4 regions of the Streptomyces sp. NPDC056452 genome follow, and region 3 is predicted to be linked to each of the others. Evidence: riboswitches for the same ligand, from Rfam matches in the RefSeq annotation. Region 3 holds a riboswitch; each other region holds the start of a gene.

Region 1 (7,649 bases), on a different contig from region 3:
GGAGGCGACCTGCGAACCTGCCGACTCCAGCAGCACCGTGCGTCGGTCGGTGCCGAACTTCTTCGCCACCGCGGCCAGTTCGGCCGAGACGAGCTTGCGCAGCTCCGCGTCCGACTCCAGGATCGCCGTCAGCTTGTCGATCTCGTCGTTGAGCCGGTCGCGCTCGCTCTCCAGCTCGATGCGGTCGAACCGGGTGAGCCTGCGCAGCGGGGTGTCCAGGATGTACATCGTCTGGATCTCGCTCAGGGAGAAGCGCTCGATCAGCCGCTCCTTGGCCTGTGCCGAATTGTCGCTGTCCCGGATGATGCGGATGACCTCGTCGATGTCGAGCAGGGCGACGAGAAGCCCCTCGACCAGATGCAGCCGGTCCCGGCGCTTGGTCCTGCGGAACTCGCTGCGCCGGCGCACCACCTCGAAGCGGTGGTCGAGGTAGACCTCCAGGAGCTCCTTGAGCCCCAGGGTGAGCGGCTGCCCGTCGACCAGCGCCACGTTGTTGATGCCGAAGGACTCCTCCATCGGCGTCAGCTTGTAGAGCTGCTCCAGCACGGCCTCCGGCACGAAGCCGTTCTTGACCTCGATCACCAGCCGGAGCCCGTGCGACCGGTCGGTGAGGTCCTTGACGTCCGCGATGCCCTGGAGCTTCTTCGCGGACACGAGGTCCTTGATCTTGGCGATCACCTTCTCCGGGCCGACGGTGAAGGGCAGTTCGGTGACGACGAGGCCCTTGCGGCGCGGCGTGACGTCCTCTATCGCGACGGTCGCACGGATCTTGAACGTGCCGCGACCTGCGGCGTACGCGTCCTTGATGCCGCCGAGACCGACGATCCTGCCACCCGTCGGCAGGTCGGGGCCCGGGACGAAACGCATCAGGGTCTCGAGGTCGGCGTTCGGGTGCCTGATGAGATGGCGGGCGGCGGCGATCACCTCGCCGAGGTTGTGCGGCGGCATGTTCGTCGCCATGCCGACCGCGATCCCGGACGCCCCGTTGACCAGGAGGTTCGGGTACGCCGCCGGGAGGACGACAGGCTCCCGCTCCTGTCCGTCGTAGTTCGACTGGTAGTCGACGGTGTCCTCGTCGATCGACTCCGTCATCAGCGACGTGGCGTCGGCCATCCGGCACTCGGTGTACCGCATGGCGGCCGGCGGGTCGTCGTTGCCGAGCGAGCCGAAGTTGCCGTGTCCGTCGACGAGGGGCAGGCGCATCGAGAACGGCTGTGCCATGCGCACCAGTGCGTCATAGATCGACGCGTCGCCGTGCGGGTGCAACTTGCCCATCACTTCGCCGACGACACGGGCGCACTTCACGTAGCCGCGGTCGGGGCGCAGCCCCATCTCGTTCATCTGGGACACGATGCGGCGGTGCACGGGCTTCATGCCGTCGCGGGCGTCGGGCAGAGCCCTGGAGTAGATCACCGAGTACGCGTACTCGAGGAAGGAGCCCTGCATTTCGTCGACGACGTCGATGTCGAGGATCTTCTCCTCGAAGTCGTCCGGCGGCGGGGTCTTCGTGCTGCGGCGGGCCATCGCGGCTGCGACTCCTTCACAGATTCTGTCGGGCAACCTCAGGTTCTGACGCCGACCATTGTGGACCGCCGTACTGACAACGCCGACCTCGACCCGTCCGAAGTGGTCCCAGGGGCCCCTCAGGAGCCCCTGTTTACGGCACCATCTACGACAACATTCACCGATCGGGAACTTCGCCAGGTGCCGGTGCGCTTGCTTACAGTGGCAGGTCCGGCAGGAAATCCTGTATCGCGATCGAAGGGACGTACATGCCCATGGGTCACACGGCCACAGCCCAGGCCGGTTCCGGCGGCTTGACGGCGACCGAGCACCGCCTGGCCAACGGCCTGCGCGTGGTGCTCTCGGAGGACCATCTGACCCCGGTCGCCGCGGTCTGCCTCTGGTACGACGTCGGTTCCCGTCACGAGGTCAAGGGGCGCACAGGCCTGGCTCACCTCTTCGAGCACCTGATGTTCCAGGGCTCCGGCCAGGTCAAGGGGAACGGACACTTCGAGCTGGTGCAGGGGGCCGGCGGTTCCCTCAACGGCACCACCAGCTTCGAGCGCACCAACTACTTCGAGACGATGCCCACGCACCAGCTGGAGCTCGCCCTGTGGCTCGAGGCCGACCGGATGGGCTCGCTGCTCGCCGCGCTCGACGACGAGTCCATGGAGAACCAGCGCGACGTCGTGAAGAACGAGCGCCGCCAGCGCTACGACAACGTTCCGTACGGCACGGCGTTCGAGAAGCTCACGGCCCTCGCGTACCCGGAGGGCCACCCGTACCACCACACGCCGATCGGCTCGATGGCCGATCTGGACGCGGCGACGCTGGACGACGCGCAGGCGTTCTTCCGCACGTACTACGCGCCCAACAACGCCGTGCTCTCGGTGGTCGGTGACATCGACCCGGAGCAGACGCTGGCCTGGATCGAGAAGTACTTCGGCTCCATCCCCTCGCACGACGGCAAGCAGCCGCCGCGCGACGGCACGCTGCCCGGCACCATCGGTGAGCAGCTGCGCGAAGTGGTGCACGAGGAGGTCCCCGCGCGTGCGCTGATGGCCGCCTACCGGCTGCCGCACGACGGCACCCGCGAGTGCGACGCCGCGGACCTGGCGCTGACCGTCCTCGGCGGCGGCGAGTCGTCCCGGCTGCACAACCGCCTGGTCCGGCGCGACCGTACGGCGGTGGCCGCGGGATTCGGGCTGCTCAGGCTCTCCGGAGCGCCCTCCCTGGGCTGGCTGGACGTGAAGACGTCCGGTGGTGTCGAGGTGCCGCAGATCGAGACGGCCGTCGACGAGGAGCTGGCCCGCTTCGCGGCCGAGGGCCCCACGCCCGAGGAAATGGAGCGGGCGCAGGCCCAGTTGGAGCGCGAGTGGCTGGACAGGCTCGGCACGGTCGCGGGCCGCGCCGACGAACTGTGCAGGTACGCCGTGCTGTTCGGCGACCCCCAGCTCGCGCTCACCGCGGTGCAGCGGGTGCTCGACGTCACCGCGCAGGAGGTCCAGGCGGCCGCCCAGGCGCATCTGCGTCCCGACAACCGGGCGGTCCTGGTCTACGAGCCGGTCGAGCCGGCGGACGAGGCCGAGGATGCCGCAGGCAGCACCGACGACCACGAGGGGGCCGAGAAGTGACCGACGCCGCCGTGACTGGAGTAGCGATGGAGTACCACCCGCAGCCGACCGCAGGCGAGGCCAGGCCCTGGGCCTTTCCCGCGCCCGATCGCGGCGCTCTGCCCAATGGCCTGACCGTGCTGCGCTGCCACCGCCCCGGCCAGCAGGTCGTCGCCGTGGAGATCTTCCTGGACGCGCCGCTCGACGCCGAGCCCGAGGGTCTGGACGGTGTGGCCACGATCATGGCGCGCGCGCTGTCCGAGGGCACCGACAAGCATTCGGCGGAGGAGTTCGCCGCCGAGCTGGAGCGCTGCGGTGCCACGCTCGACGCGCACGCCGACCACCCCGGTGTCCGGGTCTCGCTGGAGGTCCCGGTCTCCCGGCTCTCCAAGGCGCTCGGCCTGGTCGCCGAAGCGCTGCGGGCGCCGGCCTTCACCGAGAGCGAGGTGGAGCGCCTGGTGGGCAACCGGCTCGACGAGATTCCGCACGAGCAGGCCAACCCGGCCCGGCGTGCCGCCAAGCAGCTCTCCAAGGAGCTGTTCCCCGCCACGGCGCGGATGTCCCGTCCGCGCCAGGGCACCGAGGAGACCGTGCGGCGGATCGACGCCGCGGGTGTGCGCGCCTTCTACGACGCCCATGTCCGCCCGTCCACCGCGACGGCTGTCATCGTCGGTGACCTCACCGGGGTCGATCTGGACACGCTGCTCGCGGACACCATCGGTGACTGGTCGGGCAACGCCGGCCAGGCGCGCCCGGTGCCGCCGATCACCGCGGACGACACCGGCCGGGTGGTGATCGTGGACCGTCCCGGAGCCGTGCAGACGCAGCTGCTGATCGGCCGGATCGGCGCCGACCGGCACGACAGCGTCTGGCCCGCCCAGGTCCTGGGCACGTACTGCCTGGGGGGCACCCTCACCTCCCGGCTGGACCGCGTCCTGCGCGAGGAGAAGGGCTACACCTACGGCGTCCGGGCCTTCGGCCAGGTGCTGCGCTCGACGGCACCCGGATCCGTCTCCGGGGCGACCGGCGCCGCGATGCTCGCCATCAGCGGCTCCGTGGACACGGAGTCCACCGGGCTGGCCCTGGACGACCTGTGGAAGGTCCTGCGCACCCTGGCGGCCGAGGGGCTCACGGACGCCGAGCGCGAGACCGCCGTGCAGAACCTCGTGGGGGTCGCCCCGCTGAAGTTCGAGACGGCGGCATCGGTCGCGGGCACCCTCGCCGACCAGGTGGAGCAGCACCTCCCGGACGACTACCAGGCCCAGCTGTACGCGCGCCTGGCGGAGACCGGCACGGTGGAGGCGACGGCCGCGGTCGTCAACGCGTTCCCCGTGGACCGGCTGGTCACGGTCCTCGTGGGAGACGCTTCGCAGATCGCGGAGCCCGTCAGGGCGCTGGGTATCGGCGAGGTGTCGGTCGTCACCGGCTGACAGAACAGAACAAAGCGAACCCCGGCGAGTGCCTTCTCGCCGGGGTTCTCCTTTTTGTCTGATTTGGTGAAGAACGTTCAGGTATGGCCTGTGGGATGTGCGACAAAGCGACCTGTCCGTTTGGTGATTGAAAGTCGCCCGGCCTAGCGTCGGCTCGGCTGTCCGCCAGACGTATGCCGCATCCGCGGCGCCGGGCAGTCATCGCCGAGTCCCCGTCAGGCGCGAGCCTGGGGAGCCGGGGACCCACGTAGTCCCTGGGGTGAATCGGATGTCCGCGTCTCGTACGAGGCGGGGGGATCCGTAGGAGACCTTCCTGCTCCGAACCCGTCAGCTAACCCGGTAGGCGAGAAGGAAGGAAAGGATCAGCCCCTCCATGGCGTTCACCCGTGCCACCGGGAAGCACCGTGCCCCGAGCCGCCTGACGCGCAGGAGCGCCAAGGTCGCCGGCATCGCGGCTCTGGCCACCACCGGCGTCATCGGCGGAATGGCCTCCCCGGCCCTCGCCGCGGACTCCGAGGCCCTCACCGTCACCGGTCTGACCCAGGCCGTTGCCCTCGACACCACTCTCGCCGCCCAGATCGACGCCCAGGCCGAGGCGCAGCAGCACCAGGCCGACGTCGCGGCGAAGGCGAAGGCCGAAGCGGCGGCCAAGGCGAAGGCCAAGGCCGAGGCGAAGCGCAAGGCCGAAGCCCGCGCCAAGGAGGTCCGTGAGGCCAAGGCGCGCGCCGCCCGCGCCGCCGAGCGCGCCCGGCTGAACTCCTTCCACCTCCCGGTCGCCGGCTCCTCCGTGACCACCGGCTACAAGTCCAGCGGTGCCCTCTGGTCCTCCGGCAGCCACTCCGGTGTCGACTTCCGCGCCGCGTCCGGCAGCTCCGTCGTCGCCGTCGGCGCCGGGACGGTCGTCGAGGCGGGCTGGGGCGGCGCGTACGGCAACAACATCGTGCTCCGGATGACGGACGGCACGTACACCCAGTACGGCCACCTCTCCTCGATCGGCGTGTCCGTCGGACAGAGCGTCGCCTCGGGGCAGCAGATAGGCCTGTCGGGCTCCACCGGCAACTCCACCGGACCGCACCTGCACTTCGAGGCGCGGACCACCCCGGAGTACGGATCCGACATGGACCCGGTCGCCTACCTCCGGGCGCACGGTCTCCAGGTCTGAGACCCTCCTGTCGCACAGCTTTCCGAAGGCCCCGGCACCCGCCGGGGCCTTCGTCGTGCCGCCCCGGGACCGCTCCGCCGCGAACCGCCGCAGAAGTACTCGTCGGCTGGAAGATATCCATGGATTCCGCTCCGCCATCGGAAATTGCGGCTGATTGCAATAGAGTCACAGAACAGGCGTCGATCGGCCGCGTTTCGCGGGGATTAAGGCGGAGGTTCGGACATGCGCATTCCCGCGCATTCGGTATGCACGGCAATCCGTGACGACATCGTCTCCGGTGTCTTCGAACGCGGCAGCCGCCTCACCGAGGAGGTGCTCGCACGTCGGTACGGGGTCTCCCGCGTCCCGGTGCGCGAGGCACTGCGCACCCTGGAGTCCGAGGGGTTCGTCGTCACCCGCAGGCACGCCGGCGCCTGTGTCGCCGAGCCCACGGAGCAGGAGGCCGCCGACCTCTTGGAGATCCGCATGCTCCTGGAACCACTGGGTGCCGCCCGCGCCGCCCAGCGTCGCACCGAGGCACACCTCAAGGTGCTCCGAGGGCTGGTCAGACTGGGACAGGAGCGGGTTCGCCGGGGCGAGGGCGAGGATCTGCGCTCGCTCGGCGGCTGGTTCCACGAGACGCTGGCACAGGCGTCGGGCAGCCCCGCCCTCATCTCGCTGCTCACCCAGCTCAGGCACAAGATCGCCTGGATGTACACGGTCGAGCATCCGGCCCGCCCCGCCGATTCCTGGGCCGAGCACGGCGCCATCGTGGACGCCGTGGCGCGCGGTGACGCGGAACGGGCCAGGGCGCTCGCGGCCCAGCATGCCGAGCGGGCCACCGCCGCCCACCGGCTGCGGCGCACGGACCGGCCCGGCCGCACGGCAGGTCCGGCCCGGGTGAGGACTTCGCAACATTCTGTAAACATCGCAGGTGTCCGGCATTAACAATGGCGCCGTATACAAAGAAGGGAATTCGGGAGGGCTTTCTTTTTGCTGCCCGAATTCAGGTCGTCCTCACCAACGTCGCGGACTTCCCGGAAACGACAAAGCCGCGGCTCCCGATGGGGATACCGCGGCTTTGCCGAGGAAGTAATTCCGGTCCGGAACGGGCGGAATCAGACGGTCTCCGGAAGCTCCTCGAGCCCCTCGGTGACCAGCTTCGCCAGACGGTCCAGGGCGGCTTCGGCGTCGTCCGCCTCGGACGCGAGCACGATCTCCTCGCCACCCTGGGCGCCCAGGCCGAGCACGGCGAGCATCGAGGCGGCGTTCACCGGGTTGCCGTCAGCCTTGGCGATCGTCACGGGGACGCCGGAGGCCGTGGCGGCACGGACGAAGATGGATGCGGGGCGGGCGTGCAGGCCCTCGGCCCAACCGACGTTGACGCGGCGCTCAGCCATGGTTCTGCCCTTCACGAATCAATGGTTGTCTAGACCAGTCTCTCATGCAGTGCGCACTGCTGTGTCCGACCTCCGGCCCGGCCGCCACCGTCGATCGGCTCCCTCAGACTGCCCGTGCCACGATCCGTCCGCGACCGGTGCGGCGGCCGTAGGCTTTGCCCATGGAGCCCACGCCGGAGCAGAGTCCGCATCACGCGTACCCCGACCACTGGGAGGCGGACGTGGTGCTCCGCGACGGTGGTACCGCCAGGATCAGGCCCATCACCACGGACGATGCCGAGCGGCTGGTCAGCTTCTACGAACAGGTCTCCGACGAGTCGAAGTACTACCGCTTCTTCGCCCCCTATCCACGTCTCTCCGCCAAGGACGTGCACCGCTTCACCCATCACGACTACGTCGACCGGGTGGGGCTGGCCGTCACGATCGGCGGAGAGTTCATCGCGACCGTCCGCTTCGACCGGATCAACGAACAGGGCAGACCGGCCTCCGCACCCGCCGACGAGGCCGAGGTCGCCTTCCTCGTCCAGGACGCCCACCAGGGCCGCGGTGTGGCATCGGCGCT
Region 2 (7,649 bases), on a different contig from region 3:
CCTGGGCAGCCAGGGCGGTGCGGTCCTCGGCCCCGCCCGGGTCATCGACCATCTGGTCAACACGGCCCGTACGTTCATCTTCGACACCGGTCTCGCACCGGCGGCGGCAGGCGCGGCCCTGGGCGCTCTCCGGCTGCTCCGCAGCGAACCGGAACGGGCGGGCAGGGCCCGTGAGGTCGCCCTCGACCTCTACGGGCGGCTGACCGCGGCGGGCCTGACAGCGGTACGACCCGACGCGGCCGTCGTCTCCGTCCGCGCGCCGTCCGCGGAGGCGGCGGTGCGCTGGGCGGCGGACTGCCGCACGGCCGGCCTCGCGGTCGGGTGCTTCAGGCCGCCGTCGGTACCGGACGGGATCTCCAGGCTGCGGCTGACCGCACGGGCCGACCTGAGCCGTGAGCAGATCGCGACCGCGGTGGCCACGATCGTGGCATCGGCACCCTCGCAGGTCAGCTGACCCGGCGGTCACCCAGCCCGGCGACGAAGGAGGTCCAGGCCGTCGCCGAGAAGCGCAGCGGCGGCAGGTCCACGTCCTTGGAGTCGCGTACGGCGAGATGTTCGTCGCCGAGCCGGGCTGCTTCCACGCAGTTGTTCATCCCGGTGCTGCGGCTGCTGCGGCGCCACCGCAGTGCGTGCTGATCGAGACGGTGTGCGAGACGGTCGGACATCGTGCCCCCCTCGGGCAGTCTGTAGGTCCGGTCAATCGCCGCGGCTGACTGCGGCGATGAGGTCCAGCGATCGCTCCGGCGACAGCGCGTGAGCCTGCATCGTGCGGAAGGCCGAGCTGTACGCCTCAAGGTCTTCTCTCCGCTCCAGATAGAGACTACTCGTCAGATGGTCAAGAACGACCACATCCAGATCAGAAATGTTCGGGAAGGAGAAGATAACGAAAGGTCCTGTGAGGCCGATATAGCTGCCGGCCTCGAACGGCAGTAACTGCAGTTGCACGTGGGGTAGTTGAGCTGCGTGTGCCAGATGGTCGAGCTGTTCTCTCATCACCTGGGGGCCGCCGACCGAGCGCCGCAGCACGGCTTCGTCGAGCACGACGCTCAACTGCAGCGGGCGCTGCGCGTACAGCACCCCCTGGCGGGCGAGCCGGACCTCCACCAGGGAGTCCAGCTGCCCGGACGGCAGCCCGTCCAGCGAGGACCGGGTCACCGCCCGTGCGTAGCCCGCGGTCTGGAGCAGCCCCGGGACCACCGAGGTCTCCAGCGTGCGGGCGGCTCCGGCCTGGGACTCCAGGCTGATGAAGTCGCGGTACTGGGGCGGGATGAGGCCACGGTAGGCATGCCACCACCCGGTGCCCCCGCCGCCCGCCGAACCCGCGAGCGCCTCCAGGAGGGACCGGAGGTGGACGTCGTCCACGTCGTAGGCGTCAAGCAACCGGGTCACATCGCCGGGAGTCACACCGCTCGCGCCCGTCTCGATCCGGCTCACCTTCGACTGGTGCCAGCCCAGCAGACGGGCTGCCTCCCGGCTCGTGAGTCCTGTGGTGTGGCGCAGACTCCGCAGCTCCTCCCCGAGCTTGCGTCGGCGTACCGCTGGGCCGTGCCGCATGCCGGCCTCCTTCCGCTCTGCGGGGAGCCGGCCCGTACCGGGTCCGGCTCGGAAGGGGGCCAGTGTTGCGCTCGTATACGGCTTCCGGGGCAGAGTTCACCGTATTGGGCGACAGATATATGCATATCTTGATGGATTGCCGTTACAGAGGGCGGCATCAGTGGCAATCTGGCGCGAAGCACAATCCAGGCCGATCGCAGGTCGGTCAGGGCGGGAAAGGGACGGCGTCGCCATGGCAGACCATCAAGAAGCAACCGTCACTCTGCCGAGCGACCCGGTCTCGGTCTCCAGGGCCCGGAGGTACGTGGCCGGCGTTCTCGCCGGCTGGGGCCTCCCCGACGGGACCGACGCCGCCGACACGATCCGCCTGATCGTCTCGGAGCTCGCCACCAACGCCGTCCAGCACACCTTCGGGCAGTCGCCCACCTTCACGGTGGATCTCCGCCTCGACCGGGACGTCGAGCTGTATCTGGGAGTGACGGACAGTCACCCCCGCTGGCCCCAACGGCTACCCGCCGCCGTCCAGCAGGACAACGGGCGCGGGATGGTGATCATCAGGGCCCTCGCCAAGGAATGCGGCGGCCGGCTGAGCGTCAGCCCCACCCCGGACGGCGGCAAGACCGTGTCGATCGCCCTTCCCTGGGCCGTGCCCGCTCAGGCCTGACGTCACCGCGCCCCCGTGGCGCGGCCGAAGCCGCTGCGCAGCAGAGCCCTGAGTGTCGCTGCCGCGGCCGTCGACCGGTCGCCGCGGTGCACCACGGAGATCGTCCGGCGGAAGGCTGAGGGTTCGAGGCGCCGCACGGCGAGCGGCGTCGGAGACATCGACGCGACCATCTCGGGCACCACGGCCACGCCGACGCCCGCGCTGACCAGTGCGCACACCAGCGCGTAACCGGGGGACTCGCACACCACGGCAGGCGTCGCCCCCGCGTCGGCCAGCGCGCGCTCCACCCCCTGCCGGGGTGGGTGCGCCGGTGCGCTGCTGATCAGCGGACGGCCCGCAAGCTCGGCCACCGGGAGCCGGCCGCTGCCCTCGGACAGCGCCTGGCCCACGGCCGTGATCAGCACGAGCTCCTCGACCAGCAGCGGCTCGGCGGACACCCCGGAAGGCAGCGGATCGGCGACAGCCGGTTCGTAGGCATGGGTCAGCGCCAGATCCACGTCGCCCGCGGCCACGGCTGCCACCCCGCCGGGCGGCTCGTAGTCCGTCACGGTGAGTTCCACGTCCGGGTGGGCACGCCGGAACGCACTGAGCACCGGCGGCAGCAGATGGATCCCGGCCGTGGTGAACGTGCCGACCCGAAGCCGTCCTCCCGACAGCCCCGCCAGCCGGGCCAACTCGTGCCGTGCCTGGTCCATCTCGTCCAGGACCCGTCGGGCACGCCCGGCCAGCAGCTCACCGGCAGCCGTCAGGCGCGCCCCGCGGTGGTGGCGCACCAGAAGCGCGGCACCGGCCTCCCGCTCCAGTTTCGCGAGCTGCTGGGAGAGGGCGGGCGCGGTGTAGCCGAGCCTCGCGGCCGCCTTCGTGATCGAACCGGCCTCGGCGACCGCCACCAGTGCGGCCAGCCGCGTCGGATCGTACATAAAGCATTCCTTTTGGCAGACCCAGAAGATTGCAAGTACACGCTAAAGGGCCGGCCGGGTCAGGGTGTACCCATGGACGCACAACTGCTCGCTTTCGTCCCGGTCGCCGCGGGAATGGTCGCCCTGCCCGGCGCGGACTTCACCGTGGTCGTACGCAACGCCCTCGCTTCGCGCAGGTCCGGCCTGGCCGCGGCACTGGGCGTCGCCGGGGGGCTGCTCGTGCACACCGCGCTGGCCGTCGCCGGACTTGCGGCGGTGCTGGTGGCGATGCCCGTCCTGTTCCGCACCGTGCAGCTGCTCGGTGGTGCGTATGTGCTCTACCTGGGGGTGAGCGCCCTGCACGCGCTCAGGCGGCAGGCCGCGGACGCCTCCGCAGCGGAGGAGGCGCCCGCCGCGAAGCTGGGGCCCGTGCGGGCATTGCGCCAGGGCTTCCTGACCAACGCCCTCAACCCGAAGGCGCCTGTGCTCTTCCTCAGCCTGCTGCCCCAGTTCGTCCCCGAGGGGCAGCCGCCGCTTCCCAGGACCCTGCTGCTGGCGGCCGTGGTCGTGGTGCTGGCGCTCCTCTGGTTCCCGGCCGTGGCCCTGCTGGTGGACCGTCTCGGCCGTTGGCTGCGCCGGCCGCGTACCGCCCGCGCGATCGAGGGCGGCAGCGGCGCGGCGCTCACCGCGCTGGGCCTCGTGCTGGTGACCGGGCCGCTGCTGCACTGACGCGGCAGGGCCGGCCACCAGGGGACCCGCAGGGACGGCCCGACGGAGGTGTCAGCCGGGGGCGGCCGTCAGCGGACCCGCCCGTACCAGATGCTCTTCGACCAGATCCGTTCCAGCCGGACCACCGCCCCGGTCTTCGGCGAGTGCCAGATCTTGCCGCCGCCGGCGTAGATGCCCACGTGGTAGACACTCCGGCCCGCGTGGAAGAAGACCAGGTCGCCGCGCCGCCGTTGCGACGAGGAGATGTGGCGGGTCTTGTTGTACTGCTGTTGGGCCGTGCGGGGGAGCTTCTTGCCCGCCTTCTTGAACGAGTAGAGCGTGAGGCCCGAACAGTCGAAGCGGTGGGGGCCGCTGGCGCCGTACCTGTAGGGCGACCCCTTCTTCGAGGCGGCGATGTCGAGCGCCCTCGTCGAATGGGCAGCGGCCTCGGCCTCGTTGACGAGGCCGGGGGCGAGCATGGTGGTGCCTACAGCGAATGTGAGAACCGAGGCCGTACCGACCCGGGCGAAAAGAGACGGGACATGAACCTGCGCAGTCATGCGCAACCCTTCGTCAGCCGCCTGTGAAGGATGACCTGTCGGGTTCGGGCTGGCGAAGTTGCCCGGCCGCACTTGGCGGCTTCACCCCGAGGGTCGAAGGGATATCCCGTCGGCCCGTTGTGCTCGGGTCCTCCACTCCTGCCGATCCACTTCTGTCGACCAGGCATCCGGACAGCGGCAGGACTCGGCGTCCGCCCGGACCGCCCCGCCGCGGTGGCGGGGGCTTGTCGTCCCAGGGATCTTTACTCACGGACCGCCGGATTTCCGCGGTGAAGGTCGTTATGTGAGAGTCATCACGACTGATCCGTTCGGGTGGACGGGGTGGGACGGAAGCTGGGGCGACGCTGCGTGACCGGCCTCGTACCAGCAGCGGAACGGTGAATTCCACTCAGTGTCCGCGCGGGCTGCGCAAGTTGAGCTGTCCCCCGTGAGGGGGATGGCCTACGCCGAACGAGCGAGGAAAATTGATCTGCGCATCGGGCGTGTCCGGCCTCGGGGGGCATCGGCGCAGCCGTTGACGCGACAACTGTTCGAAGACCTCGCCGGGCTCGCGGCGTGCCGAGGGTTCCATGGCTCGGGTGGCCGACGGTGACGGCACTGCCGCGTTCGAGGACACCTACAGGCGCGCCAGCCCGTGGCCGTCGGCCCAGGCGTTGATCGCCGCGGCCAGTTCCGCGGGGCGGTCCTCCGGGGAGTGGTGGCCGGCCAGGCCGTGGCGGGAGACCTCCAGGCCCGCGATGTTCTCCTCGCACCAGGCGACGGCCCCCTGGTCGGTCATCGCGCCGGGGCCCGGATCGAACGCGGCCAGCAGCTTGGGGACTTCGGGACTGGCAGCCAGCCAGGCGTCGTAGCGCTCGATGCGGGCCACGACATCGGCGGGCTCGGAGTCCAACGGCATCATGCGTGTCCACGCCAGGATCGGGCGTCGGCTGTGCGGGGTCGGGAAGGGGCGGCGGTAGACCTCGAGATCGGCGGGGTCCAGTGGGGTGGCGAGCGTGTCCGGCAGCCCGTCGATGAACAGCGAGTTCTCCAGAATCATCTTCTCGCCCACCCCGGGGGTGCGCAGGAGAGTGAACAACTCCCGCCCGGCCGCCGGGAATTCGTTGCCGACCAGCGGCTTGATGATCGTCTCGGTGAAGGCGAGGCCGCGCACGCTGCCCGGGAGGCGGGCCGCGCGGTCGAAGGCGAGCGCGCCGCCCCAGTCGTGGCCGACGAGGACGGCCTCGGCAATGCCGAGGGCGTCGAACCAGGCGTCGAGGTAGCGGGCGTGGTCGTCGAAGGAGTAGGCGAGGTCGGGCTTGCCGGAGTCGCCCATGCCGATGAGGTCGGGGGCCAGGAGGCGGCGGCCGGGCGCGGTCACGCCCGGCAGGACGTTCCGCCACAGGTGGGAGGAGGTGGGGTTGCCGTGGAGGAAGACGAACGGCAGCCCGTCGGGGTCGCCCCACTCGCGGTAGTGGAGGGTGGAATCGAGGACGGGAAGGGTGGGCATCGCGGTGTCACTTCGCTTTCTGTACGGGGATTCAGAGATTGAGGCTCAGGACGCGGTCGACGGGCATCTCGACGACGACCAGGTCCGGCGGGGCGGGCGGGGCCGCGCGGTAGCGGACGGTGTAGCGGCGGACGGCCTCGGCCAGGCGCGCGGGGTCGTCCGTGACGGCGGCCCGGCCTTCGAGAGTGAGCCAGCGGAAGCCGTCCGCCTGGCAGAGCGCGACACGGGCCGCCGCGCCGCCGGCCACCACGTTCCGGGTCTTGCGGGCTCCCGCCCGGGTGGTCACCCGGACCAGGCCGGCGGACGCGTCGAAGGTGAAGCGGACGGGCGTGACGTGCGGGGTCCCGTCGGGGCGGAGGGTGGTCAGCGTGGCCGTGCGGGGAAGAGCGAGGAACGCCCGTGCGGCGGCCGGTAGTCCGACGGTCGCCCGGCTCACTTCTTCCTCACGCTCTCGTTCCAGATCAGCTTGGCGATGTTCGGCCTCACGGCCGTGGTGATGACACCCATCGCCGTACGGACGAACCGTCGCTCCTCCAGCTCGCGCAGCATGCTCGCGGCGAGGTCGGGACGGGCGGTGAAGACGCCGTCGGCGCTGGTCGCGGCGGTGTGGTAGTCGGTGACGGTGGGGTGCTCGAAGAGGCCCGAGGGGCGGACCAGCGTCCAGTCGAGGTCCGTACGGCGGATCACCGCCTCCATGCGGCGCATGTCCTCGTGGAGGGTGCGGCCGAGGCGCCGATTGACCAGCGGGTCGAGCACATGGTTGAAGAAGTGCGCGCCGGTGGGCCGCCAGGCGGGGTCGGCGATGCTGGAGCTGACGGTGAGCAGCCGTGTGATGCCGTGGCGGGCCATGGCCCGGGTGATGGCGGTGGCGCTCGCCGAGTACGTGGTGATGGTCTCCTTGTTGAAGCGCGCGCCCAGAGAGGAGAGGACGGCGTCCGTCCCGCCGACCGCGGCGTCGACGGCCTCGGGGTCGGTGGCGTCGGCCACCGCCACGGTGAGGCCCGGCCGGGTGGGGAGGGAACCCGGGCGGCGGGTCACGGCGACGACCTCATGGCCGGTCGCGAGGGCCTGCTCGGTGAGGTGGCGACCTGTCGGTCCGTTGGCGCCGAAGACTGCGATACGCATGATGTGGGCCATCCCTTGGTGTGGCTTGCGGAACGCCCTTGACTGTGCCGACCGCGAAACGCAGGCTCAACGCTGATGAATAACGCCGCCCCTGCACCCGCCCGCCTCCGGGGCCGCCCCCGCGGCAACCCGCCGACCCGAGAGTCGATCGTCTCTGCGGCTCGTGAGCTGTTCCTGGAGCGCGGCTACCGGCGCACCACTCTGCGCGCGGTGGCCGGGGCCGCCGGGGTCGACCCGGCGCTGATCGCGTACCACTTCGGCTCGAAGAAGGGCCTGTTCGCAGACGTGATGCAGTTCCAGTGCGCCAACGCACTGGCGGTGGACGACGTCCTCGGCGGCGACCCAGCCACCCTCCCCGACCGCCTGATCGACGCCGTGACGGACCTGTGGGAGGACGCCGACTTCCGGCAGCTCACCACCCGGGGCGAGGAGGCGGCCGAGGTGATCCGCGAATACCTGGAACGCGAGTTGCTGGCCCGGCTTGTTGAATTCCTCGGAGGACGGGACGCGACCGCCCGCGCCACGGCCGTGGTGACGGTTCTCGGCGGCCTCATCTACACGCGCTACCTCAACCCCCTCCCCACCCCCGCCGCACTCACCCCGTCCGAGACCCGCCACGTCCTCACGCCGGCTCTGCGCGCCGCGCTTGC
Region 3 (7,649 bases):
GAGGCCGCTGACGTCGACCAGGCAGTCACCGTGATCACCGCGACCCGCCCCGAGGTCGTCCTCCTGGACGTCCACCTTCCGGGCGGCGGCGGGGTCGAGGTGCTGCGGCGCTGCGCACCGATGATGGGTGCCGTGGAGAACCCGGTGCGCTTCCTGGCACTGTCGGTCTCGGACGCCGCGGAGGACGTCATCGGAGTCATCCGAGGCGGCGCCCGCGGCTACGTCACCAAGACCATCACCGGCGCCGACCTGGTCGACTCGGTCTTCCGGGTGCAGGACGGCGACGCGGTGTTCTCACCGCGGCTGGCCGGCTTCGTCCTCGACGCCTTCGCCTCGACGGACGCGCCGCCGGTGGACGAGGACCTGGACCGGCTGACGCAGCGCGAGCGCGAGGTGCTCCGGCTGATCGCGCGCGGGTACGCGTACAAGGAGATCGCCAAGCAACTGTTCATCTCGGTGAAGACAGTCGAGTCGCACGTCTCGGCGGTACTGCGGAAGCTCCAGCTGTCCAACCGGCACGAGCTGACGCGGTGGGCGACGGCGCGGCGGCTGGTCTGAGACCGGCCGGTCTCGGTCAGGGGGCTTCCGCCGTGAGCGAGATGTTGGTCTTCTCGCCGATCCTGCGGTAGCCGATGCCCGCGTAGATCCGCTCGACCTCGGGGCTCCCCGGCTCCAGCCAGACGGTGGAGCAGCCGCGCTCGAAGGCCGTCGTGGTCAGCCAGGCGGAGAGCGCGGCGCCGATGCCCCGGCGGCGGAAGGCGTCGGCCACGGCGAGGCCGGCCAGTTCGCTGATGCCGTCGACGGGGACCGAGCAGCCGCCCGCCCCGGCGGGCTCGTCGCCGAGCAGGGCCAGCGCCGCGACGCCGTTGCCGGCCACCGCACCGCGCAGCCAGGCGATCTCGCCCTCGTCGGGGCCGCCTTCGCCGCCGAAGCCCGTGTGCTGGACCGCGGCGGCCGCGGTGAACTCCGCATCGGTGACGGGTTCGGACACGCGGAGCCCGTCCACCGGCTTCGGCGGCAGGAGACCCGCCGGGGTACAGGCCAGTACCGGGGCGTGCAGCTCCACGGTGAAGCCGGCGGCCAGCAGGGCCGGTTCGACGGCTGGGGCCCAGGAGGGCAGGAACTCCAGGCGCGGCAGCCGGTTCCGCTCGCGGAATGCCACGACGAGGTCGTCGATGTCCCCGGCGGTGGGCTCGGCGCCCTGGTCGGGGATGGCGTAGTTGGCGTACTTCAGTTCCCAGCCCGGGTTGTGGCGCACCGTGAAGGGGCCCACCCGGTAGTGGTCGGGGGAGCGGAGGGTGAGCGTTCGCGCGTAGTTCTGGACGTCGGTGTCCATCGGCACGGGGAGCCTTCTCTCTCTCGCTGGGCCGGTCGGCGCGGAGCCTATGCCACCCGGGTCGCTCCCGCGAAAGGCATTTCGCTGATCGGCGCGATGCGGACCGGCGCGCCGGGGCGCGGGGCGTGGATCATCTGTCCGCCGCCGATGTACAGCCCGACATGGGTGACGCCCGAGTAGAAGAAGACCAGGTCGCCCGGGGCCAGTTCGGAGCGGGAGACGCGGCTGCCCGCGTTGATCTGCGTGTAGGTGGTGCGGGGCAGCGAGACACCCGCGGCGCGCCAGGCGGCCTGCGTGAGGCCGGAGCAGTCGAAGGAGGACGGGCCGGTGGCGCCCCAGACGTACGGCTTGCCGAGTGCCCCGTACGCGAAGTCGACGGCCTGCGCGGCACGGGCGTTGGGGGCGCTGACGGAGCCGCGCGGGGTGCTGCGGTCGGCCCGGACGCCGCTGCCGCCGTGCTGGGCGTCGGCGGAGCGCTCGTAGTCGGCGCGCTGGGCGGCCGTGAGGGTGGCCAGGAGCTTGCGGGCGTCGGCCAGTTTGGTGCGGACCGCGGTCCGGTGCTTCTTGAGCTCGGCCTGGCGGTCCGCGAGTGCGGCCAGCTCCTCGTCGGCCCGGGCGCGCAGTTGGGCGACCTCGGTGAGCTGCCTGCGTACGCCGTTGACCGCGCCGGCCTGCCGGTCCCCGGCCCGGTCCAGGTAGGAGGCGCGCTCCAGGTACTGGTCGGGGTCGGAGGAGAGGGCCAGCTGGACGGCGGGGTCGAGGCCGCCGCTGCGGTACTGCGCGGCGGCGAACGAGCCGAGGGCGTTGCGCGCGGAGTTGAGGCGCTCCGTCCTGCGGGCGGCCTCGTCGCGCAGGGCGTCCAGGGACTTGGCGGTGGCGGTCGCCTTCTCCTTCGCGCCGTTGTACTGCTCGGTGGCGACCTCGGCGTCGTGGTACAGCCGGTCGACCTTGGACTTCACCTGGGCCGGGGTGAGCTGGGGCTCGGCCTGGGCGGCGCCCTCGAAGGCGGTCGCGGTAGCCGCCCCGGCGAAGGCCAGAGTGGCTGCGGTGCGGGCAGCAGGCCCGGTGAACGGACGCTGCTTGGGCTTGCGGTGAGCGGCTTTGCGTTGGGCGGCCACGGGGGCGCGGGTCCTTCCGTTCGACTGCCCGACGGGGGGTACCGGCGGGCCCGCCGGTACCGGTGCCGGGCCACCACAGGGGGGAGTGGCCCGCCACCGGAACCTGGCGGGGTGACCGGGGTGCCGCCCGGTACGGGGACGGCGGTGAAGAGTCGGTCACCTGGGAGGGACGCTAAACCCGAGGCACGGTGAAGAGTCGTAATGACAGCTATTGCCTCAATGTGACGTTTCGATCTCTGCAAGTGACCGGAAAAACCAGCTGTAGTCGGGCAATTCGCACGGGTCGAGAGCGAACTCGTAAGGAAGTAGTACCTGGCCGAAGAGTGGTGATATGGCCGCGGCTACGCTGCGGCCATGGACGTACTCATCAATGTCTTCGTGGCCCTGCACATCATCGGGATCGCCTCCCTGCTGGGCGGATTCCTCACTCAGATGAAGGCCGTGGGGGAGGGCAACGCGCGCTTCGGGCCGGCGATGCTGCACGGCGCGCTGACGATGCTCGTCACGGGTGTCGCCCTGGTCGGGCTCAACCAGGCGGACGACCAGCCGGTGAACAACGTCAAGATCGGCATCAAGCTGCTGATCCTGGTCGTGATCCTGGCGCTCGTCTATGTGAAGCGCGATGAGGAGAAGGTCGACAAGGGCGCGTTCATGGCGGTCGGCGGGCTGACGGTCGCCAACATCTTCATCGCCACAATCTGGACCTGACCGGGCAGCCCTGCGGGCCCGGCGCATGCCGGGCCCGCAGGCGGTTCCGTCCTTCTTCGTGCGCTCCGTGCTGTTACGCCGGGCGCACGCTGCCGTAGATCGGCATGTAGTAGATCGACTCCTCGCGCACGTTCGCGCCCGGCTTCGGTGCGTGGATCATCATCCCGTCGCCCTTGTAGATGCCGACGTGGCTGATGTCGTCGTAGAAGAAGACCAGGTCCCCGGGCTTCAGATCGGCGGTGGCCACCCGGGTGCCCACCTCGACCTGGTCCCAGGTGGTGCGGGGCAGGTCGACGCCCGCCGCCTTCCACGCGGCCTGCGTCAGCCCGGAGCAGTCGTACGAGGACGGGCCCGTCGCCCCCCAGACGTACGGCTTGCCGATCTGGTCCCGTGCGAAGGCCAGGACCTTGTCCGCCTTCGACGCGTAGCTGCTGTCGGAGCCCGTGCCGGTTCCGGTGTCCGCCTCCCCCTTCGAGGCCTCCTCCGCGGCCGCCCGGTCCGCCTCCGCCTTCGCGGCGGCGGCCTGCTGGCGCGCGAGCTCCTCCGCCTTGCGCCTGGCCTCCGCCTCCTTCTTGCGCTCCAGCTCCGCGAGCCGCGCCTTCTCCTCGGCGGTCAGCTCCGACAGCAGGGTGCGCGCCTCGGCCAGCTTGTTCTGCACCTGCTGCTTGCTGGTGCGCAGTGTGGTCTGCGATTCCGTGAGCGTCTGCAGGCTCTTCGTCGCCTCGACCCGCTTGGTCGCCGCCTCGCTCTGCTGCGTACGGAAGTCGGCGACCGCCTTCTGCTGCTGGCTGGTCATCCGGGCCATCAGCTGGTCCTGGTCGAAGTACGACTGGGGGTCGTCCGCGAGGAAGAACGTGGCCGTGGGGGCTATCGCTCCGCTGCGGTACTGCGCGGCCGCGTAGTTGCCCAGTTCCCGGCGCGTCTCGTTCAGCTTGTCGGCGCGCTTGGCCGCGGCCTCGAGGAGCGCGTCGACCTTGGAGCGCTGCTGGGTGGAGGCCGCCTTCGCCTTGTTGTACTCCTGGGTCGCCGTTCCCGCCTGGCGGTAGAGATCGTCTACCTTCTTCTGCACTTCCTCGATGCTGGGCTTGGGCTCCGCCGGGGCGGCCGTCGCGCTCTGTGTGGAGAGCAGGGTGACGGACGCGAGCGCCGCCGTCGTGAGACCGACGGCGGGGGAGCTGGTGCGCACACGGGTGCGCGGTTTGCGATGCGACGCCAAGGCCGGCATCTCCTTCCGTGGACCGCCTACCGGGTTAGCTGTCGGGTTCGGGCGGAACGGAAGGCTGCCCTACGGTCCAGCGGGACGGACCGATTCACCCCGGTGCTGCGTGTGGGTCCCCGGTTCCGGACTCCTGTGCGGGAGTGACGGATTCGGCGAGGGTGCCCGCGCGGCGTGGTTCGCCTCAAGGGGGTAACGGTCACCCGTCGGAGCACGCTAGCCAACCCGTGTGCCCCTGTGAAGGTTGATGGTCGATATGCCCGATACATTTCCGTGACCTTTCTGGATTGACCGGCCCCGTGGCGGGAAGTACCTCCGAATCCCTACGCACTGTGGGTGATCCGTCTCGGTGCGCGCACGGATCGGGCCCTCGTACGCAATGCGGCCCCGGGGTGTCGGTGCGGCCGCCTAGACTCGTCAGGCGATGAGCAGCCTCTTTGACGACAGTTTCCTGACCGGCCTCCAGCAAGCGGACGAGGGCCCCCCGCCACCCCCCGAGGACCACGCACCCGAAGCGGTGCCGGAGGACCTCTTCGGGGGCGTCTTCGACGGTCCCCCGCCGCCGCGCGAGGCCTACTACCGCGACGGTGCCCCGCGCCCCGTCGTCGACTCCGCCGCGCTGCTCGACGGGCTGAACACCGAGCAGCGCGCCGCCGTCGTGCACGCGGGTTCCCCGCTGCTCATCGTCGCCGGAGCCGGCTCGGGCAAGACCCGGGTGCTGACGCACCGGATCGCCCACCTGCTGGCCGAGCGCGGGGTGCACCCGGGGCAGATCCTCGCGATCACGTTCACCAACAAGGCCGCGGGCGAGATGAAGGAGCGCGTCGAGCAGCTCGTCGGACCGCGCGCCAACGCCATGTGGGTCATGACCTTCCACAGCGCGTGCGTGCGGATCCTGCGCCGCGAGTCGAAGCGCCTCGGCTTCACCTCGTCGTTCTCGATCTACGACGCCGCCGACTCCAAGCGGCTGATGGCGCTGGTCTGCCGCGATCTGGACCTCGACCCGAAGCGCTACCCGCCGAAGTCGTTCACGGCGAAGGTCTCGAACCTGAAGAACGAGCTGATCGACGAGGAGACCTTCGCGGGCCAGGCCGCGGACGGCTTCGAGAAGACGCTGGCGCAGGCCTACGCGCTCTACCAGGCGCGGCTGCGCGAGGCCAACGCGCTGGACTTCGACGACATCATCATGACGACGGTGCACCTGCTCCAGGCGTTCCCCGATGTCGCCGAGCACTACCGCCGCCGCTTCCGGCACGTGATGGTCGACGAGTACCAGGACACCAACCACGCGCAGTACACCCTCGTACGCGAGCTGGTGGGCCCGGCGGGCGAGGCCGACGCTCCGGGCGAGCTGTGCGTCGTCGGTGACGCGGACCAGTCGATCTACGCCTTCCGCGGCGCGACCATCCGCAACATCCTCCAGTTCGAGGAGGACTACCCGGACGCGAAGACGATCATGCTGGAGCAGAACTACCGCTCCACGCAGACGATCCTGTCCGCGGCCAACGCCGTCATCGAGCGCAACGAGAGCCGCCGCCCCAAGAACCTGTGGACGAACGCGGGCGCCGGCACCCGGATCACCGGCTACGTCGCCGACACCGAGCACGACGAGGCGCAGTTCGTCGCCGACGAGATCGACCGGCTGACGGACGCCGGGGACGCGAAGGCGGGCGACGTCGCCGTCTTCTACCGTACGAACGCCCAGTCCCGTGTCTTCGAAGAGATCTTCATCCGTGTCGGGCTGCCCTACAAGGTCGTCGGCGGAGTGCGCTTCTACGAGCGCAAGGAGGTCAGGGACGTCCTGGCCTACCTGCGGGTCCTCTCCAACCCCGAGGACACCGTTCCTCTGCGCCGCATCCTCAACGTGCCGAAGCGGGGTATCGGCGACCGTGCCGAGGCGATGATCGACGCCCTGTCGATGCGGGAGAAGATCTCCTTCCCGCAGGCGCTGCGCCGCGTCGACGAGGCGTACGGCATGGCGGCCCGCTCGTCCAACGCGGTGAAGCGGTTCAACACGCTGATGGAGGAGCTCCGCACGATCGTGGAGTCCGGCGCCGGACCGGCGGTCGTGCTGGAGGCCGTCATGGAGCGGACCGGCTATCTCGCCGAACTGCAGGCGTCCACCGACCCGCAGGACGAGACCCGCATCGAGAACCTCCAGGAGCTCGCAGCCGTCGCCCTCGAGTTCGAGCAGGAGCGGGCGGAGGAGGAGGGCGCGGGCACCCTCGCCGAGTTCCTGGAGAAGGTCGCGCTCGTCGCCGACGCCGACCAGATCCCCGACGAGGACGAGGACGGCTCCGGTGTCGTCACCCTGATGACGCTGCACACCGCCAAGGGCCTCGAGTTCCCGGTGGTGTTCCTGACCGGCATGGAGGACGGCGTCTTCCCGCACATGCGCGCGCTGGGACAGGTCAAGGAGCTCGAGGAGGAGCGCCGGCTCGCCTATGTGGGCATCACGCGTGCCCGTGAGCGGCTGTACCTGACCCGGGCCGCGATGCGCAGTGCGTGGGGTCAGCCCTCGTACAACCCGCCGTCGCGGTTCCTGGAGGAGATCCCGGACCAGCACCTGGACTGGAAGCGCAAGGGGCCGATGGCGGCCCCGGCGGGACCGACGTCGGGGATCACGTCGTCGCTGTCCTCGTCGCGCTCCAAGTCGGGGCCCTCGGGCTTCGCGACCCGGCGCACCTCGGACAAGCCGGTGGTCACCCTGGTGGTCGGGGACCGCGTCACGCACGACCAGTTCGGACTGGGCACGGTGACGGCGGTCGAGGGGTTCGGCGACCAGGCGAAGGCGACGGTCGACTTCGGCGACGAGCGGCCGAAGAAGCTCCTCCTGCGGTACGCGCCGGTCGAGAAGCTCTGATCAGTTGGGGTTGATGCCGTGGCTGCGGAGCCACGGCATCGGGTCGATCGCCGAGCCGCCGCCGGGCCGTACCTCGAAGTGCAGGTGCGGGCCGGTGGAGTTGCCGGAGTTCCCGGAGAACGCGATGACGTCGCCGGCCTTGACCGAGCCCGACCGGATCTTCGTGGTGCTGAGGTGGCAGTACCAGGTCTCGGTGCCGTCGGCCGCGGTGACGATGGCCATGTTCCCGTAGGCGCTGTTCCACTGGGTGCGCACGGTGCCGTCGGTCGCCGCCATCACCGGAGTGCCGTACGCGACGGGGAAGTCGATGCCCGTGTGGACGGACATCCAGTTCACTCCGGCCTGCCCGTAGTACGCGCTGAGTCCGTGCTGCTTGACCGGCAGGACGAACTTGGGGCGCGCGGCCTC
Region 4 (7,649 bases), on a different contig from region 3:
CTCGGTTCTGGTGATGTCCGGTTACTGGCTCGGCGACCGGTGGGACACCGTGGAGGCCTACGTCGGGGTGCTGTCCAAGGCCGTCGTCGTGCTCGTCCTCGTGGCCGTCGCCGGGTACGTGGGGGTGCGGCTGCGCTCCCGCGACCGGGGGCAGCACCGCCGTACCCCGTGAGCCTCCGGCCGCCCGCGGGACGATCATGTTCCGCCGGTATCGTGTGGCCCGCGCCTGTCCCGGTATCCCTGCAGGAGGACGTCATGGACGACGCGGCACGCCCGCTCCGGGATTCCGTGGGCGCCGGGATCGCCCCCGCGGCGCAGCCGTTCCCGCTCCCCCACCGGGCCGCCGGCGCTCTGCTCGGCTGCTGCACCGCGCTCCTGGGCCTGCTGTACTTCGCGGTTCCGGGCGCGGCGCTGGGACCGTTCCTCCTGTGGCCCCGTACGCACCGCCGCGCCCTGGCCCTGCTCACCGGTGGGGCCCGCAGGCTCGCGGAACTGGAGCGGTGGCGCCGCGGTGTCTTCTTCGGTGACGTGTTCCCCGTACACCGTGCTTCCGGGCGGGCCGTCCTGCGTTACGTGGCCGCGCGCACCTGGACCGGCCTCCTGTTCGCCTTCGTGACCGGGCTGCTCGTGTTCGGGGCCGTACTGGCCGCTCTCCTGGCGGCCGGGGTGGTCCGGTCGACCACGAGCTGGCAGGAGTTGCTGCCCCAGGCCGCCCTCGGCGGTGTCCTGCTCTTCCTCGACCTGCAGGGGCTCGTCTCCCTGGACGCCCTCGACGCCCGGCTGGCGCGTGAGCACTTCGGCCCCTCCGCGCGGGAGTTGCTGGAACAGCGGATCGATGAACTCGCCGCCAGTCGTGCCGGGGTCCTCGAAGCGGTCGACACGGAGCGCCGGCGCATCGAACGCGATCTGCACGACGGCGTACAGCAGCGGCTCGTCGCCCTGGCCATGCTCCTGGGCCGCGCCCGCCGCAACCGGACGCCGGAACAGGCCGAAGCGCTGCTGCGGCAGGCGCACAAGGAGTCGAGGGACGTCCTCACGGAGCTGCGGGAGGTGGCCTGGCGCGTCTATCCGTCGGCGCTGGACAGCCTGGGTCTCGAGGAGGCGCTCGGCGGCGTGGCCGAGCGGTGCGTGATTCCGCTGCGCATGGAGTTCGATCTCGCGGTGCCGCTGCCCAGGCCGGTGGAGACCGCCGCGTACTTCGTGGTCTCGGAGGCCGTCACCAACGCTGCCAAGCACTCCGGTGCCACGCATATCTCCGTCACCGTCCGGGGCGACGGGAACCGGGTCTCGGTGCGGGTCCGGGACAACGGCACCGGTGGTGCGGATCCCGCCGGCAGCGGGCTGACCGGGCTGCGGAGCCGGGTCGACGCGCTCGACGGCCTGCTGCACATCGAGAGCCCCCCGAAGGGACCGACCACCATCACCGCGGAGCTGCTGTGCGCGTAATGCTCGCCGAGGACTCGACGCTGCTCCGGGAGGGCCTCGTCCGGCTGCTGGCGGAGGAGGGGCACGACGTCCTCGCCGCGGTGGGCGACGGAACATCCCTCATCCGGGAAGCCGAGGCTCGGACACCTGACCTCGTCGTCGTCGACATCCGGATGCCTCCCACCCATACCGACGAGGGGCTGCGGGCCGCCCTGGACATCCGCGAGCGGTGGCCGGCGGTCGGCGTGCTGGTGCTGTCCCAGCATGTCGAGCGCGCCTATGCGGCCCGGTTGCTGTCGGGGGGCGCCGAGCGAGTGGGGTACCTCCTGAAGGACCGGGTCGCGCAGGTCGACGAGTTCCTCGACGCGCTGGAGCGGATCCGGGCGGGAGGTGTGGTGCTCGACCCGGAGGTCGTACGGCAGCTGGTGCTCCGCAGTACCCACAGCGATCCGCTGGCCGGGCTGACGCCCCGGGAACGCACGGTCCTCCAGGAACTGGCGCAGGGCCGCACCAACGCCGCCATCGCGCAGCGGCTGCACCTGTCGCTGAGCTCGGTCGAGAAGCACCTCGGCTCCGTCTTCGACAAGCTGGAGCTGCCGAGCACCACGGAGTACAGCCGCCGGGTCCTCGCGGTGCTGCACTACCTGAAGTCGTAGGACCGGCGCAGGAGGCCGGGACACGCGGACGGGTGGTGCGGGTTCGTCCGAACCCGCACCACCCGTCGATCGTGCTCAGCCGTCACACGGCCGTGTGTCAGTAGGCTCCGAAGACGTTGTCGATCGAGCCGTACCGGTCTGCGGCGTAGTTGCACGCGGCGGTGATGTTGGCGACCGGGTCGTAGCTGTCGGTCGACGTACCGGGCACGTGGTAGGCCTCGAAGGTCGGGTCGATGACCTGCAGGAGACCCTTGGACGGGATGCCCGCGGCGGCGTTCGAGTCCCAGTTGTTGATGGCGAGCGGGTTGCCCGAGGACTCACGCATGATGTTGCGGTGGATGCCGTCGTAGCTGCCGGGGATGCCGTGCTCGGCCATGACCGCCAGCGACTCCTTGATCCAGCCGTCGAGGTCGTTCGTGTACGCGGCCGGCTGGGCCGCGGGAGCGGCGGCAGGCGCGCCCTGGGCGGCGAGCTTCGTGCTCGTGCGCTCGGAACGGTCGGCGCGGTCGGCGCTCTTCTCGGCGCGGTCCGCAGCGTCGGAGGCCTTGGATTCGGCCTTGCCCGCCTTCGCGGCCTTGTTCTCGGCCTTGGCGCCGATGGTCAGCTTCAGACCGGGGCGAATCAGGTCGGGGTTGTCGCCGACAGCCGCGCGATTGTCCTTGTACAGCTCCTGCCAGCCACCGCTCACGGAATGTCCGCGTGCGATCTTGGCGAGGGAGTCGCCCAAGATCACGGAATAGGTGACGGGCGCGGACTTCTTGGCCGCAATTCCCTTTGCGGAAACGGCAGTCGACGTCGACGCCTTTTCGATGGCGACCGGCTGGGCCGGTGCTGCGAAGGCGCCGGTCGCACCGATCACGGGGAGGGCCAGAGCGGCTCCGCCCGTGCTCACGGCGATGATGCCGCGGGTCAGCGAACTGGTCCTGGAACGACGGTGCTTACCCTTTGCGGGCATGGTGAATTCCTCTCCGTCGCCTGCGAAGTGAGCTGTCGGGTTCGGGCTGGAGATGCCCGGTCGCACGCGAATGCGACTTCACCCCGAGCCGCTCCGGAAACCGGATCGGCGCTTACCTGGGTCCCCCGCTCCTGCCGTACGTGAGTGGTCGGGTTACCGGACGGCGGCAGGATTCGGCGTTCCATCCGGAGTGAGGGTGACCGTAGGCGAGAAATAGCGAAAGGAACAAGCCCTGAATTGGTGATCACAATTCATTCGCAAGATCGAATGATGGAAATTCATGTAATCGAGCCCACACCGCGAAGCCAACTTTCTTGGCGCACAAGGGAACCGGCCGGCGGCTCACGACGTCGTCGGCGCGACAGGTGACGCTGGTCACGGAGTCCGTTAAGGGCGATTTGCGCTGTGGCGAAAGATCACGGGCCGCACGATATGGGCCTTATGAATGACGGGATTAATCCCTAAAAACGACCAAATCAGGCATACAGCTCATTGATGCCGCTCCTGGGCATACCGCAGCCGTCCGTGTGGAACCGATCCACGCATGACCGAAAGCGCGAGCCCTCGCCCCTCGAACCCGCCGATCACCGTCCTGGCCGTTCAGCCGGGAGATCCGCCGTTCCGCATCGTGGAGATCAACGGAGAGATCGTCGGCAGGGCGACGGCGATGACGGACGTGCTCTTCATCGCCACCGCGGCCGGAATCACCGTCCATGACCTCGACGACCCCGCCACGGTGCGATGGGTGGGCGGCGGCAAGCTCACCTGGCGGCCGCACTGAGCGGCGGACGGTAGGCCCGGCCCGGCATGGCGTGATCCGGAGCTCGCAGCCGGGCCGAGCAGCGCCCTGGAGGGCGCGCCGCCTCAGCCCATCAGCCCGGCGGCGACCGTCGCTCCCAGTTCCCAGCACGCCTCGATGTCGGCCTTGGCCGGCTCGCCCGTCACCGTCACGGCGTCGGCCGTACGGCGCCAGCCCAGGCCGGTCGTGATCGACTCCATGGCCCGCAGCGCGCCGGTGACGTCGCTGCCGCCGTGCACGTAGTAGCCGAAGGGGCGGCCGCGCGTGGAGTCCAGGCACGGGTAGTAGACCTGGTCGAAGAAGTGCTTGAGGGCGCCGGACATGTAGCCGAGGTTCGCCGGGGTCCCCAGGAGATAGCCATCGGCGGCGAGCACGTCGGAAGCGGTGGCGGTGAGCGCCGCGCGCCGTTCGACCCTGACTCCTTCGATCTCCTCCGTCGTCGCACCGGAGACGACGGCTTCGAACAGCGCCTGGCAGTTGGGCGAGGGCGTGTGATGCACGATCAGCAGAGTGGCCACACCCAGGAACCCTGCCGCCCCGACCCGCCGACCGCAAGCGAGGCGCGCGCCGGCAGCCTGCACGGCCCGGCCCGAAGAGCGGGTTGGCGCGGCGGGCGGGCGTTGCCCGACTCGGCCATGTCGCTGACCGGCTGTGCGCGGGCGGTCCCTGGGGCCTTGGGAGCGCCGTGCGTCCAGGGGTACGGAACCCCGGGCCCATAAGGGGTGTGCTCACTGCCGTCGGGGTGGGGTATCCCCCCTCCTGGGGTTCTTGTAGGGGGCCCCTAAGGGTATGGCGTACCGCAGTAATTGCATAGCCTTTTCAACGTCGATGGATGCGCCGAGCTCCGTACCACTTCCTTGAACGACTTGGCCATATCGAAGAGGAGAGGCTGGAATGGATGCAATGACCGAGGCCATCTTGCGAGGGGCAGGCCCGGAGGAAATCGAGAATACGGAGCTCCCGGGGGAGTATCTGGCGGCGCACCTCCGCGCCGAGGATCTCGGCATGTTCGACGGGGTCTCCGACAAGGACGTACGTAAATCCCTCCATGTCGGCAACGTCCCGATGCCCGAAATAGCGCCGGACGAGGTGGTGGTGGCCGTGATGGCCAGCTCCATCAACTACAACACGGTGTGGTCCGCGACATTCGAGCCGGTGCCGACCTTCGATTTCCTGAACCGATTCGCCCGGGAGGGCGGGTACGCCTCGCGCCACAACCTGCCCTACCACGTGCTGGGTTCGGATGCCTCGGGTGTCGTCGTGCGTGTGGGTGCCGGTGTGCGCCGTTGGCGGCCGGGGGATCACGTCGTGGTCAGTTGCGTCCAGGTGGACGACCAGGAGCCGGCGACCCACGCCGACGGGATGCTCGGCTCCGGTCAGCGGATCTGGGGTTACGAGACCAACTTCGGCGGGCTGGCGCACTACAGCGTCGTGCGGGCCAGCCAGCTGCTGGCCAAGCCCGCCCATCTGACCTGGGAGGAGTCGGCGTCGGTGCTGCTGACGGCGGCCACCTCCTACCGCATGCTCGTCGGCGACAAGGGAGCCCGCATCAAGCAGGGCGATGTCGTACTGATCTGGGGCGCGACAGGTGGCCTCGGCGCGTACGCCGTGCAGATGGTCAAGAACGCCGGTGGCATCGCGGTCGGCGTGGTCAGTTCGGAGCGCAAGGCGGAGATTCTGCGCGCGCTCGGCTGCGACGTGGTGATCAACCGCAACGAGATAGGACTCGGCGGCGATGACGCACCGACGCCCGAACTCACCGTGGACATGGGTAAGAGACTCGGCCGGGCCATCAGGGCCGCGGTCGGCGAAGACCCCCACGTGGTCTTCGACTTCATCGGCCAGGCCACTTTCGGAATTTCCGTGTTCGTCGTACGGCGCGGCGGGGTCGTCGTCACCTGCGGTTCGAGCACCGGTTACCAGCACCAGTTCGACAACCGCTATCTCTGGATGAACCTCAAGCGCATCGTGGGAAGCCACGCCGCGAATCTCCAGGAGCAGTGGGAATGCAACAGGCTGTTCCGACTGGGCAGTCTGCACCCCGTTCTCTCGGATGTATATCCGCTGGCCGAGACTGCCGAGGCCGCCAGGCTCGTCCAGCAGAACAAGCACATCGGAAAGGTCGGCGTGCTCTGTCAGGCCCCGCAGGAGGGCCTGGGTGTCACCGACCCCGAGAGGCGCGCGTCTATCGGTGCCGAGCGGTTGAATCCGCTCCGTTCCATGGGCGCGGCCATTCCTTCCGAGAGTGCGAAGTCCCAGGAAAGGGCTGCCTGACATGACGGGTACACGCATCGGAATCATTTCCACCGGCTCCTACCTGCCGAAGGACGAGGTGGGCAACGAGGAAGTCGCGGCGCGGGCAGGTGTCACCGCCGAGTGGATCGAACGCAAGACGCAGATAGAGTCGCGCCGCTATGCGGCGCCCGATGAGGCCACGTCCGATCTGGCGGTGCGTGCCGCGGAGCAGGCACTGGAGCAGGCGGGACTGACCGCCGACCGCATCGACTACCTGATCGTGTCCACCTCGACCGGCGACTTCCCGCAGCCGCCCACCTCCTATCTGGTGCAGGACGCCCTCGGGGCCTACGGCGCCGCGTGCTTCGACATCAACGTCGTGTGCAGCGGTTTCGTATACGCGCTGGAACTGGCCCGCAGCCTCGCCGGACAGCGTCCCGACTGCCATGTCCTGGTGATCGGTGCGGATCTCTACTCCCGGATCCTGGACTTCGGCGACCACAGGACCGCCGTGCTGTTCGCCGACGGTGCGGGCGCTGCCGTTGTCGGCCCGGTCTCCGAGCCGTACGGAATCGTCGGCATCGACCTCGTGAGCCGCGGCGACGCCCACCACCTCATCCGCGTCGAGGCGGGAGGCAGCCGGAACCCGGCCTCGGCCCGCAGCGTCGCCGAGGGCGGCCACTACTTCAGGATGAACGGCCGCGGGGTGCGGGACTTCGTCGCCGAGCACGTACCGCCGGCCCTCGTCGCGCTCGCGGAACGTTCGGGTCTCAGCCTGGACCAGGTGGACCACTTCGTCCCGCACCAGGCCAACGGGGTGATGCTCAGCGAGGTGGTCGAGCGGGCGGGGCTGACCCACGCGACAACGCACCGCACGCTGCAGAAGTACGGCAACGTGGGCAGTGCGTCCGTGCCGGTCGCGCTCGACGAGGCGAACCGGTCAGGCGCCCTCGCTCCGGGCGACCTGGTCCTGCTCGCCGGCTTCGGCGGTGGCATGTCCATCGGTGCGTCGCTCCTGCGCTGGGGGGTGGCCGCGTGAGCACGAGGGACACCGCCACCGTGACGGACATCAGCAGGATCGGAGTCGTCGGCAGCGGCATCATGGGCGCCGGCATCGCGGAACTGTGCGCGAAGGCCGGCCTGGACGTCCTGGTCGCGGTCTCCTCGGAACGCTCGATGGACGCCGGGCCGGCACGAGTGACGCGTTCGCTCGACCGGGCCCTGAGCAAGGGGAAGATCACGCAGGAGCTGCGCGACGACGCACTCGGCCGGGTCACCTTCACCCGCGATCTGGGTGACCTGCACGACCGGCAGCTGGTCATCGAGGCGGTGAAGGAGGACGAGGCGCTCAAGCTCGACGTCTTCGCGTCCCTCGACAAGATCGTCGAGGCGCCCGACGCGATCTTCGCCTCCAACACCTCGTCCCTCTCGATCGCCCGACTCGCCCGGGCCACCAGCCGGCCGGCCCAGGTCGTGGGGATCCACTTCTTCAACCCCGTGCCGGTCCTCCCGCTCGTCGAGGTGGTCGACTCCGTCCTGACGAGCCCTCTGACCGGGTCCACGGCCGTCGATTTCGTGG

The links. Region 3 has a riboswitch for cyclic di-AMP ahead of ACFQ6X_RS15925 (NlpC/P60 family protein). Riboswitches for the same ligand answer to the same signal wherever they lie in the genome.
Positions count from the first base shown of each region.
Region 1: linked by a shared signal. The riboswitch ahead of ACFQ6X_RS10710 (M23 family metallopeptidase) and the one ahead of ACFQ6X_RS15925 (NlpC/P60 family protein) in region 3 are both predicted to bind cyclic di-AMP.
Region 2: linked by a shared signal. The riboswitch ahead of ACFQ6X_RS04585 (C40 family peptidase) and the one ahead of ACFQ6X_RS15925 (NlpC/P60 family protein) in region 3 are both predicted to bind cyclic di-AMP.
Region 4: linked by a shared signal. The riboswitch ahead of ACFQ6X_RS31800 (transglycosylase SLT domain-containing protein) and the one ahead of ACFQ6X_RS15925 (NlpC/P60 family protein) in region 3 are both predicted to bind cyclic di-AMP.

Region 1 is NZ_JBHTRI010000008.1:135,734-143,382, reverse strand. Features, by position in the region: gene ACFQ6X_RS10725 (DNA topoisomerase (ATP-hydrolyzing) subunit A) at 1-1,524, opposite strand, end outside; gene ACFQ6X_RS10720 (pitrilysin family protein) at 1,773-3,137, shown strand; gene ACFQ6X_RS10715 (M16 family metallopeptidase) at 3,164-4,546, shown strand; cyclic di-AMP (ydaO/yuaA leader) riboswitch at 4,739-4,907, shown strand; gene ACFQ6X_RS10710 (M23 family metallopeptidase) at 4,920-5,708, shown strand; gene ACFQ6X_RS10705 (GntR family transcriptional regulator) at 5,931-6,635, shown strand; gene ACFQ6X_RS10700 (HPr family phosphocarrier protein) at 6,806-7,087, opposite strand; gene ACFQ6X_RS10695 (GNAT family N-acetyltransferase) at 7,249-7,649, shown strand, end outside.
Region 2 is NZ_JBHTRI010000003.1:170,835-178,483, reverse strand. Features, by position in the region: gene ACFQ6X_RS04615 (8-amino-7-oxononanoate synthase) at 1-454, shown strand, start outside; gene ACFQ6X_RS04610 (DUF397 domain-containing protein) at 447-665, opposite strand; gene ACFQ6X_RS04605 (helix-turn-helix domain-containing protein) at 697-1,554, opposite strand; gene ACFQ6X_RS04600 (ATP-binding protein) at 1,787-2,218, shown strand; gene ACFQ6X_RS04595 (LysR family transcriptional regulator) at 2,221-3,138, opposite strand; gene ACFQ6X_RS04590 (LysE family translocator) at 3,211-3,846, shown strand; gene ACFQ6X_RS04585 (C40 family peptidase) at 3,915-4,385, opposite strand; cyclic di-AMP (ydaO/yuaA leader) riboswitch at 4,388-4,561, opposite strand; gene ACFQ6X_RS04580 (haloalkane dehalogenase) at 5,002-5,913, opposite strand; gene ACFQ6X_RS04575 (pyridoxamine 5'-phosphate oxidase family protein) at 5,906-6,310, opposite strand; gene ACFQ6X_RS04570 (NAD(P)-dependent oxidoreductase) at 6,307-6,999, opposite strand; gene ACFQ6X_RS04565 (TetR/AcrR family transcriptional regulator) at 7,075-7,649, shown strand, end outside.
Region 3 is NZ_JBHTRI010000013.1:167,984-175,632, forward strand. Features, by position in the region: gene ACFQ6X_RS15905 (response regulator transcription factor) at 1-558, shown strand, start outside; gene ACFQ6X_RS15910 (GNAT family N-acetyltransferase) at 575-1,336, opposite strand; gene ACFQ6X_RS15915 (NlpC/P60 family protein) at 1,384-2,454, opposite strand; gene ACFQ6X_RS15920 (hypothetical protein) at 2,809-3,162, shown strand; gene ACFQ6X_RS15925 (NlpC/P60 family protein) at 3,236-4,387, opposite strand; cyclic di-AMP (ydaO/yuaA leader) riboswitch at 4,386-4,546, opposite strand; gene pcrA (DNA helicase PcrA) at 4,803-7,241, shown strand; gene ACFQ6X_RS15935 (peptidoglycan DD-metalloendopeptidase family protein) at 7,242-7,649, opposite strand, start outside.
Region 4 is NZ_JBHTRI010000043.1:47,773-55,421, forward strand. Features, by position in the region: gene ACFQ6X_RS31785 (DedA family protein) at 1-172, shown strand, start outside; gene ACFQ6X_RS31790 (sensor histidine kinase) at 256-1,446, shown strand; gene ACFQ6X_RS31795 (response regulator transcription factor) at 1,446-2,081, shown strand; gene ACFQ6X_RS31800 (transglycosylase SLT domain-containing protein) at 2,179-3,036, opposite strand; cyclic di-AMP (ydaO/yuaA leader) riboswitch at 3,041-3,225, opposite strand; gene ACFQ6X_RS31805 (hypothetical protein) at 3,581-3,817, shown strand; gene ACFQ6X_RS31810 (flavodoxin family protein) at 3,901-4,353, opposite strand; gene ccrA (crotonyl-CoA carboxylase/reductase) at 4,730-6,109, shown strand; gene ACFQ6X_RS31820 (3-oxoacyl-ACP synthase III family protein) at 6,111-7,109, shown strand; gene ACFQ6X_RS31825 (3-hydroxybutyryl-CoA dehydrogenase) at 7,106-7,649, shown strand, end outside.